DNA from 2 places in the Brevibacillus sp. NPDC058079 genome. Region 2 is predicted to be linked to the other one. Evidence: a T-box and tRNA genes for the amino acid it is inferred to sense, from the RefSeq annotation. Region 2 holds a T-box; the other holds one or more tRNA genes.
What was found. The T-box of region 2 lies ahead of metG (methionine--tRNA ligase). A T-box ahead of a tRNA ligase gene usually reads a tRNA of that ligase, here a tRNA-Met.
Positions count from the first base shown of each region.

Region 1: it has a tRNA-Met gene. The T-box ahead of metG (methionine--tRNA ligase) is inferred to sense a tRNA for this amino acid. The anticodon was not compared.

Region 1 is NZ_JBHVSO010000010.1:188,356-198,340, forward strand. Features, by position in the region: gene ACFVS2_RS26405 (ribonuclease H family protein) at 1-213, shown strand, start outside; gene ACFVS2_RS26410 (reverse transcriptase-like protein) at 240-338, shown strand; tRNA gene ACFVS2_RS26415 (tRNA-Phe) at 362-437, shown strand; gene ACFVS2_RS26420 (helix-turn-helix domain-containing protein) at 441-1,436, opposite strand; tRNA gene ACFVS2_RS26425 (tRNA-Arg) at 1,553-1,628, shown strand; tRNA gene ACFVS2_RS26430 (tRNA-Pro) at 1,635-1,711, shown strand; tRNA gene ACFVS2_RS26435 (tRNA-Leu) at 1,717-1,800, shown strand; tRNA gene ACFVS2_RS26440 (tRNA-Ile) at 1,805-1,881, shown strand; tRNA gene ACFVS2_RS26445 (tRNA-Thr) at 1,886-1,961, shown strand; tRNA gene ACFVS2_RS26450 (tRNA-Met) at 2,346-2,422, shown strand; tRNA gene ACFVS2_RS26455 (tRNA-Ala) at 2,428-2,504, shown strand; tRNA gene ACFVS2_RS26460 (tRNA-Pro) at 2,565-2,641, shown strand; tRNA gene ACFVS2_RS26465 (tRNA-Ser) at 2,645-2,732, shown strand; tRNA gene ACFVS2_RS26470 (tRNA-Ser) at 2,768-2,854, shown strand; gene ACFVS2_RS26475 (AP2/ERF family transcription factor) at 2,884-3,393, shown strand; gene ACFVS2_RS26480 (hypothetical protein) at 3,553-3,762, shown strand; tRNA gene ACFVS2_RS26485 (tRNA-Met) at 3,808-3,883, shown strand; tRNA gene ACFVS2_RS26490 (tRNA-Gly) at 3,889-3,962, shown strand; gene ACFVS2_RS26495 (hypothetical protein) at 4,016-4,243, shown strand; tRNA gene ACFVS2_RS26500 (tRNA-Asn) at 4,356-4,430, shown strand; tRNA gene ACFVS2_RS26505 (tRNA-Met) at 4,440-4,517, shown strand; tRNA gene ACFVS2_RS26510 (tRNA-Gly) at 4,523-4,596, shown strand; tRNA gene ACFVS2_RS26515 (tRNA-Phe) at 4,600-4,675, shown strand; tRNA gene ACFVS2_RS26520 (tRNA-Thr) at 4,682-4,758, shown strand; tRNA gene ACFVS2_RS26525 (tRNA-His) at 4,858-4,930, shown strand; gene ACFVS2_RS26530 (hypothetical protein) at 5,106-5,285, shown strand; gene ACFVS2_RS26535 (hypothetical protein) at 5,305-5,649, shown strand; gene ACFVS2_RS26540 (hypothetical protein) at 5,844-6,308, opposite strand; gene ACFVS2_RS26545 (hypothetical protein) at 6,324-6,743, opposite strand; gene ACFVS2_RS26550 (hypothetical protein) at 7,278-7,817, shown strand; gene ACFVS2_RS26555 (hypothetical protein) at 8,075-8,527, shown strand; gene ACFVS2_RS26560 (DUF4121 family protein) at 8,740-9,585, shown strand; gene ACFVS2_RS26565 (hypothetical protein) at 9,720-9,985, shown strand, end outside.
Region 2 is NZ_JBHVSO010000016.1:66,481-76,465, reverse strand. Features, by position in the region: gene rsmA (16S rRNA (adenine(1518)-N(6)/adenine(1519)-N(6))-dimethyltransferase RsmA) at 1-199, opposite strand, end outside; gene rnmV (ribonuclease M5) at 203-751, opposite strand; gene ACFVS2_RS30585 (resuscitation-promoting factor) at 923-2,020, opposite strand; gene ACFVS2_RS30580 (TatD family hydrolase) at 2,379-3,149, opposite strand; gene metG (methionine--tRNA ligase) at 3,177-5,204, opposite strand; T-box leader at 5,263-5,518, opposite strand; gene ACFVS2_RS30570 (AbrB/MazE/SpoVT family DNA-binding domain-containing protein) at 5,963-6,211, shown strand; gene ACFVS2_RS30565 (class I SAM-dependent methyltransferase) at 6,272-6,922, opposite strand; gene rsmI (16S rRNA (cytidine(1402)-2'-O)-methyltransferase) at 7,051-7,923, opposite strand; gene ACFVS2_RS30555 (GIY-YIG nuclease family protein) at 7,920-8,195, opposite strand; gene ACFVS2_RS30550 (tRNA1(Val) (adenine(37)-N6)-methyltransferase) at 8,170-8,937, opposite strand; gene yabA (DNA replication initiation control protein YabA) at 9,046-9,417, opposite strand; gene ACFVS2_RS30540 (PSP1 domain-containing protein) at 9,446-9,985, opposite strand, start outside.

The sequences.
Region 1 (9,985 bases), on a different contig from region 2:
ATCGGTGCAGTCATCAAAGATGGTTGTGAAATCATCGGTTCGATCTCTAAAAAAGTTGGTTATCAAGACTCAAACTACGCGGAATTCTTGGCAATGTACACAGCTTGTCGATACCTGATCGATCATGACATCAAGAAAGTAGATTTCTATGCAGATTGTATTAACTTGGTTCTCATGGTCAATCAAGGTGTGATTAGCGAATTCCTAAGCTGAGAAAGCTATCATATGCCATTTTGGAAATGCTACAACAATTTGAAAGCTACACAATTACCTGGATTCCACGAAGTAGCAATAAAGAAGCACACAACATGGCTTCGAAAGCCTTTAAGGTCAGCTAAGTTATCTTGGCTGACTGACATATCGGATCGTAGCTCAGATGGTAGAGCGGTGGAGTGAAGTCCCACAGGTCGGCGGATCGAAACCGCCCGATCCGACCATGATTATCCATTCAAATCTCGATAGAATTGTCCTTTTGAGATGAAAGAAGTTGATTTCTTTAAGCATTCTCGATAGCCGTTTGATTTGAAAAATCTTTTGATGGCCTTATTGTTAGGTAACTGAACGACAATAATTTTAGTATCACACTCCAAACAGCTATGCAACGAATGTAACATGGATTCAATTATGTCAGATTCAATGATCATTTCAGGAAAATATAGATAGTTGACGTAGAGATAATGTTCTTTTTGTTCGGTTTTTATATCGACGTTACAATTTAAATTTCTTTTCTTGAAATCCGCAAAAGATTTACAAGGTGAAATGAATTGTAATCGAACATAGCTCAAATGGATTCGCCACAATTTGATGAAACGACTTTGTTGTCGAGTAATCACATTGATATCTAATAGGACTTCAGGAATCGTGAGTATGGTTTTAATCACGTTTATCCAATTGATTCCATATCGACTTCTACCATTTTCGTAATTCTGGTAGGTTTTTAACAAACAACCAATGGCATCAGCGACTTCTTTTTGGGATAAACCTTGTTTCTTCCGAATGTGAGAAATCCGATGACACAAGATATTTTTACTATTTACAAGCATGTTCTTGTAGGAAACAAAACATTCAGGAGGAAAATCTGTCATGAGTTTATAGGATTCTTGTAGTTCATAATCCATCTCGATTTGTTTTTCAAGTTGAATTCGTTTCGTTTGTAAGATGGTTATTTCGGATTCGACGCCAATATCAATCATTTTTTCTTCTTGAATGATATCGATATCCTGTTTACCTTCTGGCGTAGGTTTGATTGTTATTTGTTTCTCTAATCGTTTGCTCATCCAATCCAACAAACCTTGTTGCTGTTGTTCGCTTGGGAATTTTATACCCTGTTCCCATTCGATGAGCATTGTTCGAGAAATATTCAATTGAGCAGACATTTGTTTTTGGTTCCAGTTCATCTTATTCCGAAATGAAACGAGTTCTTTTCCAAAATGCAAGAGAACACATCCTTTGATTCATAACGTTCCGTAGCCATTATAACAAAGAAAGGTGTCATAGGTATCGAACGACAACAAATCCAATTATGCATATCGTACTAAAGAGTATCACGTATACTCCATTAGCTCAGTGGAAAGAGCGCTTGGCTACGAACCAAGAGGTCGGGAGTTCAAATCTCTCATGGAGTGCCATTATTTCTGGATTTAGCTCAGTTTGGTAGAGTACCTGTTTTGGATACAGGGAGTCGTTGGTTCGAATCCAACAGTCCAGACCAAATATGCCTGTATGGTGGAATGGCAGACACGATTGACTTAGGATCAGTTGTCGAAAGGCGTGGGGGTTCAAGTCCCTCTACAGGCACCAATTTGCTGTTATAGCTCAGTTGGTTAGAGCACTCGGCTGATAACCGAGAGGTCAATGGTTCAAGTCCATTTAACAGCACCAAAATGCTGGATTAGCTTAGGAGGAAGAGCACCCCCTTGGTATGGGGAAGGTCAGCGGTTCAAATCCGTTATTCAGCACCAAATATATTGATGTAGCTCAGTTTGAAAGAGGAGTAATGCAACTAAAAATCCCGATGAAGTTCACAAAGGAACGACATAAGGCGTATAGAGAGCAATGCTGAAGAATGTCTAATGAAATTCTGTGCAATAAAAGCCGATATCAAGTCGCCAAAGCTATAAACACCGTGAGCCGAGGAAGGGTCGGACAGGTCGGTAATAAAGACAGCGTAGTAATGAGTCATGATAATGCATGGTCATCTAAACAAGAGATGCCCAGTACGTTGTAAAAAGATTCGGAGGAGTATGGTTGTGTGAAAGTTGAGTATTAGGCAGAGCGCCCGTAAAGCTTGGCGGCTATTTGGAACGGGAGGTCGTTGGTTCAAGTCCAACCATCAATGCCATTATTGCGGAGTAGTAGCAGAGGTTAGCTCGCTTGGCTCATAACCAAGAGGTCGTGGGTTCGAATCCCACCTCCGCAACCATATGTGGGGTCGTAGCTCTAATTGGCAGAGCGTCTGTTTTGCAATCAGAAGGTTGAGGGTTCAAATCCCTCCGATTCCACCAAGTTTGATATAGAGTCATTGTTTTGTAGTTTCAAATCCTATAAGATCCACCACAAATTATCTGGATATAGCTCAGTTTGGTAGAGCACTTGGCTTGGGACCAAGGGGTCGTAGGTTCGAATCCTACTATTCAGACCATATGGAGAGTTGGCAGAGAGGCTTAATGCATCAGTTTCGAAAACTGACGGGTGTAACAGCTCCAAGGGTTCAAATCCCTTACTCTCCTCCACTATAATTCGTATAATGGATTTTTTTATTAGATATGGAAGGCTACCGAAATGGTTATAACGGCGTTGCTTTGAAAGCTTCTGTGATGTAAAAGTCCTGGGGGTTCGAATCCCCCGCCTTCCTTAAAATCAAAATATACGAAGGAGTATTTAATGAGCACATATACAGAATACAACAAGATTAAGTCGAATCAGCTTGGAATGTCCTTTGGCAAAGCAAATCAAATATTACGCAAAAAACTAATGTTTAGCTTGATTCAAAAATGTACCCTCGACATATGTTTCCGTTGTAATAAAAAAATTGAGACTGTCGATGAATTGAGCCTTGATCATAAGGAAGAGTGGTTACATTCAACTGATCCAGTAGAATTGTTTTTCAATTTGGACAACGTTGTATTCAGTCATTTGAAATTTAATATAAGCTCAAACAATAGGAACATTCCCAAAATCAGAAGAACACTAAAAGGATCAAATGGCTATAAGGGAGTTTATTTTCACAAAAACAGGAAAAAGCCGTATCAGGGAAGGATCGCCTACAATGGGAGATGTTTATCATGTGGATATTTTGACAATCCCAAGGAAGCCGCAAAAGCTTATGATGCAAAAGCCATTGAATTATATGGAGAAAGAGCTGTAACTAACGCAATGTTAGGACTTATTTGACTGTATAAGGTTTGAAAAAGATTCGATAATCTTATTGTTTGACTGTCTAAAAATAACGAAAGAGGTGATACCCTTGAACGAAATAGCAGAAGACGCATGGTGCAGAGGTGTCACCGTAATGATACACCTCACAATTTAACAATGAGAGGTGGAATATATATGTTTTATGTGCAATGCAAATTGGTAAGTGGAAATTCGTTTGATACGATATGGATTCCCGAAAAGCTTGCAAAGGTGGGTAAGTCGATCATCGTAAAAGAAACGGGGCGAGAGTGGTTTGTCAAAGAAACGTATGGTAAAGCCCATGAAAGTAAAGTTCTTGAAATGCGAGATTTGCACAAACACCACAGAAAAGGTACGGACATTTAAGTTACGGTGGTTGGAGAATTACTACCTTCAACCACATGGCTTTCTGGATACTTAGCTCAGGTGGGAGAGCGTTCGGCTCATAACCGATTGGTCACAGGTTCGATCCCTGTAGGATCCACCAATTATGCGGATATAGTTTAATGGTAGAACGCCAGCTTGCCATGCTCGTAGTGCGGGTTCGATTCTCGCTATCCGCTCCATCAAATAATTTATAAGTGTAACGCCTCTTACTATTAAAGTAGGAGGGGATAACATGGATAAACGTCAGGCACCATTGCGAAACATACTTTTTCAGAAATACTTCGACAACATCAACAACAAATACCAGGCAATCGGAATGTTTGATTTTTTGGAGTGTGGTCACATGTTGCGTGAAGCACACGATTTTTACGGAGCATATCATCCGATTAGAAGAAGATGCTGGAAATGTGCAAAAGGTTATCCAAATGAACACGAGTGTTCAATAGAGAGTAAAAGTTGATGAGGAGGGAGTTTTCTCCCCTTCTACTATTGCGGGTGGTAGGACTGGATGTTCTAACTTGGCTCATACCCAAGTAAACAGGGTTCGATTCCCTGGCACCGCAACCAATTATTCCGCAGTAGCTCAGAGGTAGAGCAACCCACTGTTAATGGGAAGGTCACAGGTTCGATCCCTGTCTGCGGAGCCAAATCATCGTCGCGGGGTGGTAGTAGTCTGGTAGCTCAGCGGGTTCATTACCCGAAGGTCGTGGGTTCAAATCCCACCTCCGCAACCAAATGTGCGGGTATAGTTTAATGGTAGAACGCAAGCTTGCCAAGTTCGTAGTACGGGTTCGACTCCCGTTCCCCGCTCCATATGGACAGATAGCTCAGCAGGTAGAGCATCGGACTGAAAATCCGAGTGTCGGCGGTTCAATTCCGCCTCTGTCGACCATTATTTGCCGTTATAGCTCAATTAGGTAGAGCAATCGCATCGTAAGCGAAAGGTTGGGGGTTCGATTCCTCTTAACGGCTCCAAAAATATATGATGGTGGTAGCTCAAATGGTTAAGAGCGTTGGATTGTGGCTCCAAAGGTTGCGGGTTCAAGTCCCGTCCATCACCCCAAACTGAATATGGTGGCATTGGTGAAGAGGTTAACACGATGCACTGTGAATGCATTATACGAGGGTTCGAGTCCCTCATGTCACCCTGAGAAATATGATATGAAATGTCGATTCAAAGATCGGCATTTTTTGCTTGTATGGTGATAAAATGCTTTGTAAATTTTATAAATCATAGATCGAAACCATATGATAATTAGACTTACTATTTATATACAAGGCTTTCTATGTTAAAAGAAAACGACAAGCAGGAGGAGATTCATGTGGAGCAACTCAGTGACAATGCAGCTAATTGGCGCGAGGTGTGGAGGAAACGTATCATGATCACATGTGGTTCTGAAAAAAGAATGGAAAAATGGATAGAAAAACATCAAAGAGAGTTTAAACAACCTCTTTTACTTGATCGGCATCCGAAAGATGGTTTCGTTGTTTTCCACAACTAAAGGAAAGGATGAATTCATAATGAAACCCTGGATAAAAACGGATAGCATTCAATGGGTGAGAGAGATTACAGAAGATAAGTATTGTGTTCTTGATGGAGTAAAGTTCAAAGACCACTATTATTTAAAAGAAGTGGATGTCGATTTATCGTTCTTCTCAGAGAGAGAGATCGAAGATGAGATTAAAGGATTTTATGACTCCTTTGAAAGTATTAAGGACATATATGGTGAGGCTTGGAAACAAATCGTTGCAGAAATTATAGCGGAAAATAGAGCGCTGGAAGATGATGATCTCACGTTTGATTCTCTACAGCAACTCAATGATTATGTCGTGGTGGAGTTTGGAATCGATGAAGAGAATGATTAAATTTGTGTGGATTGTCATGCATCAATGTAAAGGTGAGTCTGAAAAATAGCTGATCATTAGATCGGCTATTTTCTTATGTTGTTGCAATGTAAACCATGTTCTTGCATATTATCCGATATAGAACATATGCTTGTAGATTTAGTCAATAAAGAGGCACCCGAAAGGGTGCCTTACACTATGATATGTCGTAGTGATTATTCTTTTTCGTAATCCCATTTTCCATTCTTTTCATTATATTTTAGTTTGAAGATCAGCGCCTCACCGTCTTCTCTGTTAAACGAGAAGGAGCCTTCTTTTAACTCCTCATCCAGAAGAATAACCGGGATGGTATCCCCCACTTTTGCGTGCTTCTGCATGATCTCGTCCTGTACTTCAATAAATGCATCCTTCGCGCCTACAGAACGCTCGGTTTCTATTTTGTTCATCATTGGCGATCTTTTGGTGAAGTCGGTATAAATCCACTCTTTTCCCTTTTCGTCAGTCAAAGTTTGCATAGGTGCCACTTCGTCGGACTTCGCTTCGATCCCCAATGCGCTAAGGGTTTTCATTTGATTTCCTTGTTCGAGCTGCTCTACGTCTTCACTTGCGTATAGGCTGCTACCTGCGAAAATAGCGCCAGCTAAAACAACACCCGAAATTATTAGGTTGCGTTTTTTCATAACCTCAAATACCCCCTACCATTTTGGATACACGTCTTCAGACGTTTCTGTGACCTTATCCCCTATCTTGTTGTAGGCATAATGGGACGATGTGATTCTGGCTTTGCTTAATGCTGCAACATTAGCATCATAACCAACATTTGCATAATCTGTGCCATTTTCGTAGTCTTGATGCTTTAAAGAGCCGTTGATATAAAAGTATGAGTAAACCCTTACTTTAGCGAGGTCGCTTCCTTCTCCTTCAGTGTAAGCCCACAAATAAGCAGATTTGCTGGTCACATCATGAATGTTGGATGCATACAGGGCAACCTCGTAGTCGTCACCGCTGCCTAATGGAGCGATGCTACTCTCGTCCGTAGCCATTGCTATTGATGTGGATAAAGCGAGGACACCTAATACAGTTGAAAGAACAGCAGTTTTAAGAATCCGTTTCATACTAACCCCCATAAGTTGATTTCCTAATACATACCAATTTTATTAAATTTAGCAAAAAATCCATATAGGTATAATATACCATTTATTAGCTTTTTCATAGATTTACTCCAAATTTTTACTGTATAAAATCAATAAAAAAAGCACCCTTTCGGGTGCGAAATAAACTATTTATGTACTTGATGAAGAGACACATTATCGATTTGAGTATGGGGAGTACGATCACTCCCAGAAACTTGCAAACGATGGGATAGGCTGGCATGAGTTAGCGGGTGGAAAATGGAATATAGAACATTAGACAGACAGAACAAGAGCGAGTCTCCACTTAGGGGGCTTTTTTCATAACTACAGATGCATTTCACGTTAAACCAGGCGAAGTAAGAATAACTGATATGAACAAAAAAGCTGGTCTTCGGATCGGCTTTTTATATTTCTGTACCTCAATGAATATTATTTAGAAGATAACAGTAATCAGGTGAATCATTGTTTCTTGTTTCGAATAGCAAGGAGAACATTTTAATCGGGGAGGAATTTTAGATGAATCCATTTCTTCAAACAGGTGATGTAGTAGAAATTCAAAAAGGAATGAGTGTATCTGTATCCATTCCGCAGAAATTCGTTTATTCCAATAAAAGAGGTTCAAGCGAAAATGTAAACCATGTAATCAAGATTGGGACAATTTTTGATAATTCTGTTGATGTAGAAGAGGTTAAAAAACAAATAATCAAAGGAATCCAAGAAAAATTTGATTTCCGAGTTGGAATACAGGTTAAAAGCGAAGAAGCTGAAACATTTGTATCATCGATTCTTGAGAAATACAAAGAGGAACGGTTTGATTCAAGTATCTTTCTTGGCGAATACGTTGTGGTGCATACAGAGCTTAGTGGGGGAGGCTTTGGGCATGGTATTCATGATGAGTACCCTGATGGTCATGAGGTAAGATGTAAAAAAATGAAAGACGGTCTTTACGATCCAAATGGTATTGAAATAACTTTTTATCAATCTGGATTCTTTTTGAATAAGATTACGCCTGAACAAATACAACCTATTAGAAAAATGATACAAACTTTTCTATAAAGGTGTAAAGTTAATTCATTTTTGAAACTAAGTTTGGAGGAAGTCCACGGAAAGCAATAAGTTAAGGGTTTAACGGTTTGAGAGATTCTATTGAAGGATGGTAACGCAAGGGGAAATTTCTCTCTGAGTGTTGCTCATCCTTTTTTACATGACATAATACTGGGGCGCATTCTCTTAAACCGATTAGAGGAGCAAGTTATTGTTCAGAAATTTTGTGGTATAATTTGCTTAATTATATTTATTAAGGGGTGGACAAAATGAGAAATTATCAAGATGACTTTATTGATGGGGAATACGTTTCTCCTCTTATTATTACAGAAGATTACATACTATTTGGAGAACATAGAGGAAGTGTACATATAGAAAGTGGAGAGTTTGTTTTGAGTGGAACTCTAAATGGAAGCTTGAATGTCCAAGGTGGCGCAAGTGCAAGGATTCTTGGGAAACAGAGGGGGAGCGTTTCTATACATTCACAAGCATTAGTTATTGTAGAAGGGAGTATTGAAGGTAGTACATCTTTGCAACCAGATGGAACGCTAATCGTCGAAACAAATGCAAAATTAGCGGGTTCGTTAAATAATTTTGGGAGAGTAATTTTGAAAGGTGTTTTTGGCGGAACATCTACAGGTCGTGGAGAAATCATCGTGGAAGACTCAGGATATATTAAGCAACCAATAATAAAAGATGGAGTATCCTATTATAATTGGTGATATTGTCGAAATCAGATAAATTATAGAAATAATAAGATGGGATTATCTACACTCATTAGATAAAAGCAGGGATTCTACAGGATCTCTGTTTTTTGTTTGGATTTACCGAAAATAAAATTCTATGATTTTCAATTTGTATGTTGCATATAATGAAAAATCTTTTATCGATTTGGAGTCGGAGAATCGACAACTTTTTAAGGAGAGATTTCGATATGAACAAGTACACAATTGAAAGTCTCAAGGCTTTAAACCCGCTTTATGACAATGAGCACGGTATTACACAAGCTGATGTTGATAATGTGAATCAAATGGTTGAACTGATTGAAAATAGTAGAAACAATAAACCTCAAATTGGCGACATTGTAGAGTACACATCTAAGTACGGCGATTACTATGGTCGCGCTCACATTGAAACCATTCAAGATGATTTGTATATTTGTGAGCAACCGTACATACCGTTTGTCGGCAAGTGCGAAAACAAGGACACGATTTACACTTCTACAAGCGGAGGAGCATGGACGCATATTCCCAATAATTTGCAATATGTAGGTGCAAAAGAAAAATCATTTGTAGTGTGGGGACATTCGGTTGGGAATGGCTCAGTGTTGTTTCATGCAACAATTAACGTATGGACATATACAGAAGGAAGTCATGAATTCACTACGAAAACACATGATAAGTTCTATGTTTCAATCTTAAAGGAAGCTGATGAATATGGCTATGGATTCCTAATTAGAAAAGAAGGCGTCAGTCATACAGCGTTTCAAACAAAAGGAGAATATCAAGCCTGGTTAAAAACGTATCGTGGTGTTGAGAAAGAAGGATCTTCGAATAATAACAAGATTGCGTGGACAATCAAGCAGGAATCAAGGTGTGTCCCATTAGAAGAGTATAAGCAAATCCAAAACGCAATCATTGACAGCGAGCTATGCAACGGCACCATTCAAGAGTGCAAGAGAATTTATGAGGAGACGTCTGTCGTGACCTATCTGCCCTATCAAAACGATAGGATTCAGTTGAAAGGTGCAAAAAGGTACATGAAGGCGTATGAAAGTTAGACAATGGGAAACCATTGTCTAACTTTTTACTTTCCATTCGAGAAGTTTTTCCCTGTATAAAAAAGGAAGATCACCAATAGACAAGCAAATCGTGGTATAATAAAAATAGGATATGATAAGGAAGATAATCTTTCATGATACTTGATACCACTACAAATCAAATTGTTACATGCTTTTTTCGTAAAGTTGAACGAGCAGAAATCAAATCGAATCGTTACCACCCAAAAGGTGGATGGGATTTTGACTGGTTGAAACCTATTACTCATTCGTTCGATGTTTTTGGTATTGTTACAGAAGAGTATCCAGGTGAGGTTCAAGGGCTAATAGCGTTAAAGCCTAATTATGACGAAGATTACAGGTGTGTGGATGTTGAACTCATTGAGTCTGCACCACGCAACAA
Region 2 (9,985 bases):
TCAGCGCACCGATACCGGGCCCAATTTCAATCGCTCCCTTTTCCTTGGTAAGGTCTGCCTCTGAAACAATGTTATGTAAAATATTGGTGTCTATTAGGAAGTTCTGGCCCAGACTCTTCTTAAAAGAAAAGCCGTACTTCTCCAATATTTCTTTTGTGCGCGTAGGTGTGGCAATATCCTTGCCCGCTATTTGGGTCATGGCTTACTCCCTCTCTTTGTTGATGGCCGTAATGGCCGCTTCGAATTCTGCTCGACTAATTTGGAAGGCATTGAGCCGCTGCAGCATTTGCTTGGCGTTGGCGTATCCGATCCCCAATGCTTCTCCCAGCTTAATTCTGCGTTCTTTGGCATCTACTCCGGACGTCAGGCCATTTGTCAACAGATCGTCAGAGGTAATCTCTCCAGCCGTTTCCGCCATTTCGGTACGTACTTCTGAGAGCGCACGAATAATCACATCAGGTGTCGCATTCTCGACGCCGATGTCGCCCTTTTTGGTCCCGTCCTCTTGGGTAATAAATGCATGCTTGCAGCCTGGAACTGACTTGCTGATAATTTTTCGGATGCGCTCCCCTTGATAATCGGGGTCTGTAAAAATAATAACACCGCGTTTTTGTTGCGCCAGCCTGATTTTTTCAATCGTTCTTTTATGAATGGCAGAACCGCCAGTTTCAATCGTATCGGCATTAACCGCACGCTTGATTGTTGCGGTATCGTCTCGACCTTCCACCACGATGACTTCCTTGATCTTCATCATGTGCTCCCACTTTCGTACAAAGTCGGTACGATACTAGTGTTCCAAAAAAAACCGTACCTCAAGCAAAAAATACATGAAACATTTGGTAAAACAGGATCGTCTAACTAACAAACAGCTTATCACAATAACCTTGGAGGAAACAGAAGAACAGGAGCAATCGCTCCTGTCCTAAGGCTTCTGTGGTCCAATGATATATACAGTTTTGTTTCGCTTGCGACCGAATTTCCTCGCCTCGGACTCCGTGCCTACGAATACGTCGATTTTGCCACCTTTCATGGCTCCACCCGTATCTTCAGCTCGACGATACCCAATACCTTCAATGTACACCCACCATCCATACGGAATGACTTTAGGATCTACAGCGATGGTGTGACCTGTCTTGGCTTTTACCCCTGTCGATGTGCGTCCATATCCCGGAGAGCTTGGGTGTTTGCCACCTCCCGAAGGAGTATATGCAGTCAGGGTAACCCCGTTCAGTACTTTTTTCGGCCTAAACACTTTTCCACCACGCGAGACCGGACCCGCTGCAGAAGCAACCAGGACCCGATCTGGTTGACCCTTTTTCTGCAACATTGGGATTGCGGTACCCATGGCTACGACATTATCTTTCTTCGGTACAAGTACATCTCTTTTGACCAGATCACGGGAGACTTCTTTTCCATCTTCCATGACTAGCTTATAGTGTGCAATTGCCTTACCTTCTTGCCCGCTCTGTAATACGCGGGTCTTACCTTTTTCCAGCGCTGGATCATTTTTGCGTATTTCTTGAAAGGTGACTCGCTCATCGACTTTTACCATTTTCTCAACAACCCGCTTTACGCTGATCGAGGAGTCCTTGGTAAGTGTAGCGGTCAATGCCGGTTCTACCCGGTCCTTCTCACCTAGCACGATGCCGCCGTCCTTCAACGCACCAGCAACATCACGACTAAGTGTCTCTATCGTTTTTTTCTGCCCGTCAACCTGGACTGGTATGGACCAGGTCGTATATAAAGTAATGAGTGCTCCGTCTGATAGCTTCGTCTCAGGTGTCGGTTGAAGGGAATCCTTTTCCGTTACCGTAATGTTCCTCTCGGTTAAGAACTGCTCAACGGTCTTGGCTTTTGTAGCGACCGTCTTGCTTTCTCCGTCCAACGAAAAAGTGACCTGTTTTGGCTGAGTAGCCTGGGCAGAGAAATAGCCAATCATGGGAACGAGCACAAGAGCAAGGCAGCCAAACATGACTAGCCCACGATTCTTATACCTTTCCCATATCGCGCGTAACTCCATTTCCCACACTCCTTTTCCTAGAAAAGCACAAGGCTCTTCTTGTCTAGCCAGGTAAGGGTCGATGTAATTGCACTAATATTCTGGAAGTGGCCGGTACTTCACAAGGTCGGCTTTGATTGTATTTCACTTTCCCGGCTTTGTCAAATTTACCCTCCCTTTTGGCTGAAGCGATAATGGTACCAGACTAGCAAAATATGCATGGCGAATGGTAGCAGAAACCTGTCGAGAAACCATGTCGGATGGACAATAATCGTTCGACACATTGTTCATCGTATGCGTCGACAAAATGGAGTAGAACCCGGTTAACTGACACAAAAAAACGGGAAATCACGTGATGAATCGTGATTTCCCGTTTTTATTAACCGTTCATGCGAAAAAGACGTCTAGCGTTGTCTGCGGTAATTTGTGCCATTTCCTCGTAAGACAAACCATGAATGTTCGCCATTTCCTCACAGACATAACGCACATATCCACTCTCATTTCGCTTTCCACGGAAAGGATGCGGAGTGAGATACGGGCAATCTGTCTCTATCAACAGCTTGTCTAGCGGTACCTTCGCTGCTACTTCTTTTGGCTGCTTGGCATTTTTGAATGTTAGCGGACCACCGAACGAAATATAAAAATTCATATCGAGTGCCTGCTTCGCTGTTTCCCAGCTGCCAGAGAAACAGTGCATGATGCCGCCAACATCTGCTGCCTTCTCTTCCTTCAGGATCGTCAAAACGTCTTGGTGCGCATCGCGATTGTGGATGATGATCGGCATGTCGAGCTTGCGAGCCAGACGAATCTGCTTGCGGAATACCTCTGCCTGCACATCACGCGGCGACGTATCCCAGTAGTAGTCCAAGCCCATTTCACCCAATCCCACTACTTTCGGATCACGACTGAGTTCCTCGATCCATTCTAGGTGTTCGTCTGTCATGTCCTTGGCGTCTTGTGGATGCCAACCGATGACAGCGTAAATAAAGTCATACGCATGAGCCAAATCCATGCAGCTTGGAATTGTTTCAGCGTTGAATCCAATGTTCACAATCGTACTGACGCCATTTTCTTGCGCACGAGCAATGACCTCTGCACGATCTTCATCGAATTCCTTCGCATTTAGATGAGCATGGGTTTCAAATAACAAGATGGGTCCTTCCTTTCCTTGCCCTCGTTACTTCACGATTGCTCCGTTTGGCATACTTGGGTCAACAGTCGCAAGTGTCAACTGATCTCCTGCCGATGCTGCCAAGATCATCCCTTGAGACAGCTCACCGCGAAGCTTCACTGGCTTCAGGTTGGCTACGAGGATCACTTTTTTGCCGACCATATCTTCTGGGGAGTAGTATTTCGCGATACCAGAAACAACCTGGCGCTTCTCGTAGCCGAGATCCAATTGCAGAACCAACAGTTTGTCAGCATTTGGATGCTTGGCACATTCCACTACCTGTGCGACGCGCAGCTCTACTTTCCCAAAATCGTCGATGCTGATTTCTTCTTTTGCATCAGCTGGTTTGTCCGTTGCTGCTTCTGTTTGGTTAGCGTTTGTTTCACTCACAGGTGCTTCCCCTTTCAAAGCTGCTTGCTTTTTCTTGTTTTCCTCCGCTTGGCGACGTGCCTCTGCTGTCGATTCGTCGATGAAAGCCAGTTCGGCTTGGACATCCAGACGAGGGAAGAGCAGTTCCTTGCGGCTAACGGTACTTCCAGCAGGCAATCCACCCCAGACACTTGCAGATTCCCAGTTGGTTGCTTCTTCATTGCCCAAAATACCCAGTTGATCCCAAATTTTCGCTGGTGCTTTGGTCATGAACGGTTGGATCAGCACGGAGCTAATGCGGATGCTTTCCACCAAATTGTACATAACGGTTGCCAGACGACCTTTGGTGTCTTCGGATTTTGCCAAATTCCATGGCATAGTCTCGTCGATGTATTTGTTTGTACGTCCCACCAGTTCCCAGATGTGAGCCAGTGCATTGGAGAAGCGCATTTCTTCCACGTGCTCTTCCACCAGCGCCTTCGTTTTCATCGCGAGGCCGATCAAGCTGTCATCCGGCTCTCCTGCATCTTGTGGAGCTGGAACGATACCATCGAAATATTTCTCAATCATCGTAGCGGAACGGCTCAGCAGGTTTCCGATATCATTAGCCAAGTCGTAGTTCAGACGCTGTACGAACGATTCTGGCGTGAAGATGCCATCCTGACCGAAGTTGATTTCACGAAGCAGGAAGTAGCGAACGCCGTCAGAACCGTAACGGTCGATCAAAACCTTCGGGTCAATGACATTGCCCTTGGATTTTGACATTTTTCCATCCGGCATCAGAAGCCAGCCATGACCAAAAATTTGTTTTGGCAACGGGATATCCAGTGCCATCAACAGGATTGGCCAGTAGATCGTATGGAAGCGCAAAATGTCTTTTCCAACCATATGAACATTGGCTGGCCAGAAGTTACGGTATTTGCTGTCGTCCTCGGACAAATAGCCGAGAGCAGAAATATAGTTCGTCAATGCATCGATCCATACGTAAATAACGTGCTCTGGATCGCTTGGCACCTTGATTCCCCAGTCAAATGTACTGCGGGATACGGACAAATCCTGGAGACCTGGCTTCAGGAAGTTGTTGATCATTTCGTTGCGGCGGCTCTCCGGTTGAATAAATTCAGGGTTTGCTTCGATGTGCGCAAGTAATCTGTCCTGATACTTGGACATGCGGAAGAAGTAGTTTTTCTCCTTCACTTTTTTCACTTCGCGACCACAGTCTGGGCAAGCATACCCGTTGTCCGTTTTCGCTTGGGTTTCTGTCCAGAAAGCCTCGCAAGGTACACAATAGAAGCCCTCGTACTCGCCCAAATAAATATCACCTTGGTCGAGCAGGCGTTGGAACACTTTTTGTACGACCTCTTTATGACGAGGCTCTGTGGTACGAATGAAATCGTCATAAGAGATGTCCAGCTTTTGCCACAGATCCTTTACCCAATCGACAATCGGGTCAATGAATTCGAGCGGTTGTTTGCCTTCTTCGGCTGCACGCTCTTGGAGCTTTTGTCCATGCTCATCTGTCCCTGTCAGATAATACACATCATAGCCGCGCAAACGCTTATAACGAGCCAATGCATCACACGCGATTGTGGTGTAGGCGTTACCGATGTGGAGTTTGTTACTTGGATAGTAGATCGGTGTTGTGATGTAATAAGTAGGTTTCATTGCAACTATTCCCCTCCTGTTTACGTTTATTAAAATAAGGAAAAGCCCACCCCAAAAAAATTGGGGCGAGCTCTATCTCGCGGTACCACCCAAACACTCCGTCCCCTCACGGAAAACGGACTTGGTGAGTCAAAACATGACTCTACCCGTAACGTGGGCTTACGTCACAAACTACTAGGGTACGGTCTATGCCGTCACTGTTCATCTGCAAGACTCAGGGTCCATGTTCAGCTTGCTCACTTATACCGGTTCTCAGCTACCCCGGCTCTCTGAAATAAGGAGGATCGGCTTACTCTTCCCATCATGGTCGTTTGCTATCATTTGCTTTATTTATCCTCTATTGTACACGACCAACCTGTTTTGTAAACATCCTCGGCAAGCCCATTTTCCTGAGGAATTTTATCGCTCGCTTCACACCAACTTTACAAAATACAAGAAGAAAAGAGAAAACTTGGAGTTTTTGTCGAATCGACATGTTGGGATTCGACATTCGTCGACTTATTCGACACCCAATTCTTCCAGTAAATTTTATCCATAAAAATTTCCATATCGCTTCCAACACTTTGAGAAACACCGATATAACAGCGTTTTCGATTTGAAAAAACATTTTACTTTTCAAGGAATTGTCAAAATCATGTTGACACCTTTGGGAATGGCTGGTATGATTATTCCAACAGAAAATGTCGAATATTGACGATAAATGATGAGCGTATAACAATAGCATCGACATATACAGATTTTGGGAGGAGATTTTAACTATGATGAAATCAACCGGTATCGTTCGCAAAGTAGATGAATTGGGTCGTGTTGTTATTCCAATCGAATTGCGCCGCACTCTGGGTATCGCTGAGAAAGATGCTTTGGAAATCTACGTTGACGGAGAGCGCATCATCCTGAAAAAGTATGAGCCTGCATGTATCTTCTGTGGAAACGCTGACAAAGTATCTCACTTTAAAGGTAAAATTGTGTGCCAAGATTGCCTGACAGAAATGCCTGTTAAACGCTAATATCATTTGATTACATAAACATGCCTTTGTGGGACGAGCCTCACAAAGGCTATTTGTTTGCTATTTTTTCTTCAACAGCGCTCGGAAGAAGAACAGCCTAGGCGCATACAAATCAGAATAGACCACATCTGCCGGCATTTCAAAGGATACATCGCCAGAAAACTGTAGCCCAACCTCTGTCAAAACATGTTGCAGTCGAGCTAAATTGATCAGTGGGTAATCAAAAGTGAGTACGAGCTGCCCATCGTCTTTTAACACTCTGTGAAATTCGCGAAATGCTTGCATCATAATCGGGTCTTCGAGATGCTCGAGAACAGAGATGCAAAATACAGTATCAAACTTTTGATTCGAGTACGGCAAGTAGGTCAAATTGGCTCGACAATAATGAATACCGTCAAAATAATGCGCAGGCAAGCTGTCTGCTACCCTTTTCCCAAATACGTCCACAATATCTTGATAGATCGCTTCCTTAGATAGTATCCGATTATCGAGATCACAAGCGTGTACTTCTCGACAATGATCAGCCAAATAAAATTTGAATGGGTGGCATATCCCGCTTGCCGAATCAAGCACAACGTCATTCGGATTGGCAAACTGTTTGGCCCATGCATATTCGTACGGTCTACTGTTCCATGTAACCGGCAGCGTAAATATGAAGTGATCGTCTTTTTCGTCTGTGTTCACAATAAAACGAGAATCACGAATACTCACTGCTGATCCCCCTTCCATTCCTTCCGAAAGCACCGGCAGCGCCCCTTACCATCGTATTCACGTACCCGTCGAGATGACGAAAAGAAAAAAGCCGACCGTATCGGCCAGCTTCGCTCATTCCTTACCTTCTATTCACGATGATATTCGTTGTAAACATCTCGTTTGGATACGTTTCGATCATCGGCTGCTTGCTTGATGGCTTCCTTTTTCCCCATGCCTTGTGCACAGTAATGATCCACGTGCTCCACGATACTCAGCGATTGCCACCATGTATCATCGACTTCCGCTTCCAACGGCCCTGTGTTCCCTTCGACAATGACACAAAACTCACCGCGCACCTCGCCGCTTCTGAGCCATTCCAGCAGCTCATCCAATGTCCCGCGCGCAAATTCTTCGTAGCGCTTTGTCAGCTCTCTCGCCAGGACAGCTCGCCGATTCCCCCACGCTTCCCGCATGGCAGCAAGCGTCTTTTCCACTCGATGGGGAGCTTCATAAAAAATCAGCGTTTCTGGATATCGCTTCAGTCGTTCCAGCTCTTCGCGTCTTTCTTTGTTTTCGCGTCCCATAAATCCGCAAAATAGGAAGCGATCAGTAGGAAGACCAGAAGCAATCAAAGCTGTCAATGCCGCATTGGCACCTGGAACGGGGATGACAGAAAATCCCACTGCGGTCGCATCTCGTACTAGCTCAGCACCCGGGTCGGAAATTGCTGGCAAGCCAGCGTCGCTTACCAAGGCAATTTTCTTGCCCTCGGCAAGCCACTGCAACAACCCATTTCCACTTGCTTCCTTATTATGCTCGTGATAGCTGACCGTACGTTTTTCGATTTGAAAATGATTCAGCAGCTTTCTGGTCTGGCGCGTATCTTCACACGCGATGACATCGACTTCACGCAACGTATTTAGACACCGCACCGTGATATCATCGAGATTGCCAATGGGTGTAGCCACCAAATAAAGGACTCCTGCTTCTTCTGACGCAAAACTGCGTTGCACATTCATTCGGAGGCCCCTCCAATCAATTCTTCTTTTTTCTTGCGCGTTAATCGTTTGATGCTCTCTTCACGCTTGAGTCCCCAGGAACGGTCTGCTCCTTCTTCCCAATAGAACAACTCCACTGGCCCGCGTCCTCTCGTGTACTTGGCACCTTTTCCTTCATTATGAGCAGCCAAGCGACGGATCAGCTCTGTCGTATATCCGGTGTAGAGTGTCCCATCCGCACAGGAGAGGATGTAGACATAGTGACTCTTACTCGAGGGAATCTCGTCTGCCATAATAGATTTCCTGTAGTTCTTCACAGTATTGCTCTCCATTTTCATACACAATCAGCGGCGGCTGAATTCTCAGCTCCGGCTTTCCACCCCTTATTCCCTCGATCAGAACCATATTCGGCTCTGCTTCCTTACGCGGATAAACCAGACGCATCCGTTTCGGCTCGATGCCATATTGGCGCATAAGCGAAACGATGTCAATCAAACGTGTGGATCGATGCACGAGCGCCAGCTTCCCGCCGTTTTTTAGCAACTGGCTCCCCACGCGAATGACATCCTCCAAGGACAGCATAATCTCATGACGGGCGATCGCAAAGTGCTCGCTGATGTTTTTCTCCCCACTGGTCGCAGGCATATACGGCGGATTGCACGTGATCAAATCGAAATTCCCGTGCCCAAACAACGACACCGCATCCTTCACATCGCCATGATGCATCGTAATTCGTTCGTTCAAACCATTCAATATCACATTGCGGCTTGCCATACTGAACAAACGATCTTGAATTTCGATTCCATCAAAACTGGCTTCTGGCGTACGCGTGGTCATAATGAGCGGTATAGCTCCATTGCCCGTGCACATATCCAATACTTTTCCGCGCTTTGGCACCGATGCGAATCGCGCCAAAAGAACCGCGTCCATCGAGAAGCAAAAAACTTCGTGGCTTTGGATTATTTTCATTTCATGTGTCAATAAATCATCGATGCGCTCTGTTTCGTAAAGCGGCACGTTGGTGACAGGTTCCATCTACGGCTCGTACTCCCTTTTGTTCTTGTCTTATTATTCCTATCCGGAAAAAAGCGACCTGACACGTGGCCCAGGTCGCTTTTTCATGTGGTGCTGGTTACTCACCGCTTATTTTTGAGGGCCGCCGCTCAGGAATGAGAGACAGAACAGGCAATCCCCTTCTTTTCGCAGGCTGCCGAAATGCACATTGCAGATATGAAATCCTTCCGCGTACAAACGAGCGAGATTGTCATATCCTTCTCCAACCACTGCCTTTTTGGCTTTTTCCTTCGCGACAGGGCTTGTTCCCTTTTGTTTTGCTTGGGAGCCGGTCTTTTTCCTGTCTAGTCGGGTGCGAAGGTGCTGGTTTTCAACGAGTAATTGGGCGTTTTCCTCCATCAAAACAACGATGACGTCTTTCAGTTCACCAATTTCTTTATAAAGGTCACCAATACGTTCTTCAATACTCGCCATCTTGACGAAGATTTCCCGTTTGTCCACTAGCTCACCTCTCCCCTACCCCCACGCTTTATTCAAAAGTGGGGAGACCTATCGCAATCTCATCCAATCCGAATTCGGTGACACGTTTGTCGATTGAAAGCTCTACTTGGACAGATTGATCAAGTACGTTTACGGAAACGACTCGTCCATTCCCCATCGGGGTGGTGACCAATTTGCCGACGTCCGGCATCTCATCCTTCGAGCTTTCATAGTTGTCGTTCTCGTATTTTAAACAGCACATCAACCGGCCACACAGACCAGAGATTTTAGCTGGATTCAACGAAAGATTTTGGTCCTTGGCCATTTTGATCGAGACAGGCTCGAAATCGCCGAGGAACGTCGAACAGCAAAGCAACCTGCCACAAGGCCCGATCCCGCCGAGCATTTTGGCTTCGTCACGCACACCGATCTGGCGAAGCTCAATTCGGGTACGGAATACGGAGGCGAGGTCTTTTACCAGCTCACGGAAATCAACCCTACCGTCAGCGGTAAAATAAAAGATAATCTTGTTGCGGTCAAACGTGTATTCCACATCGACCAGCTTCATATCGAGCTTGTGCTCTTTGAT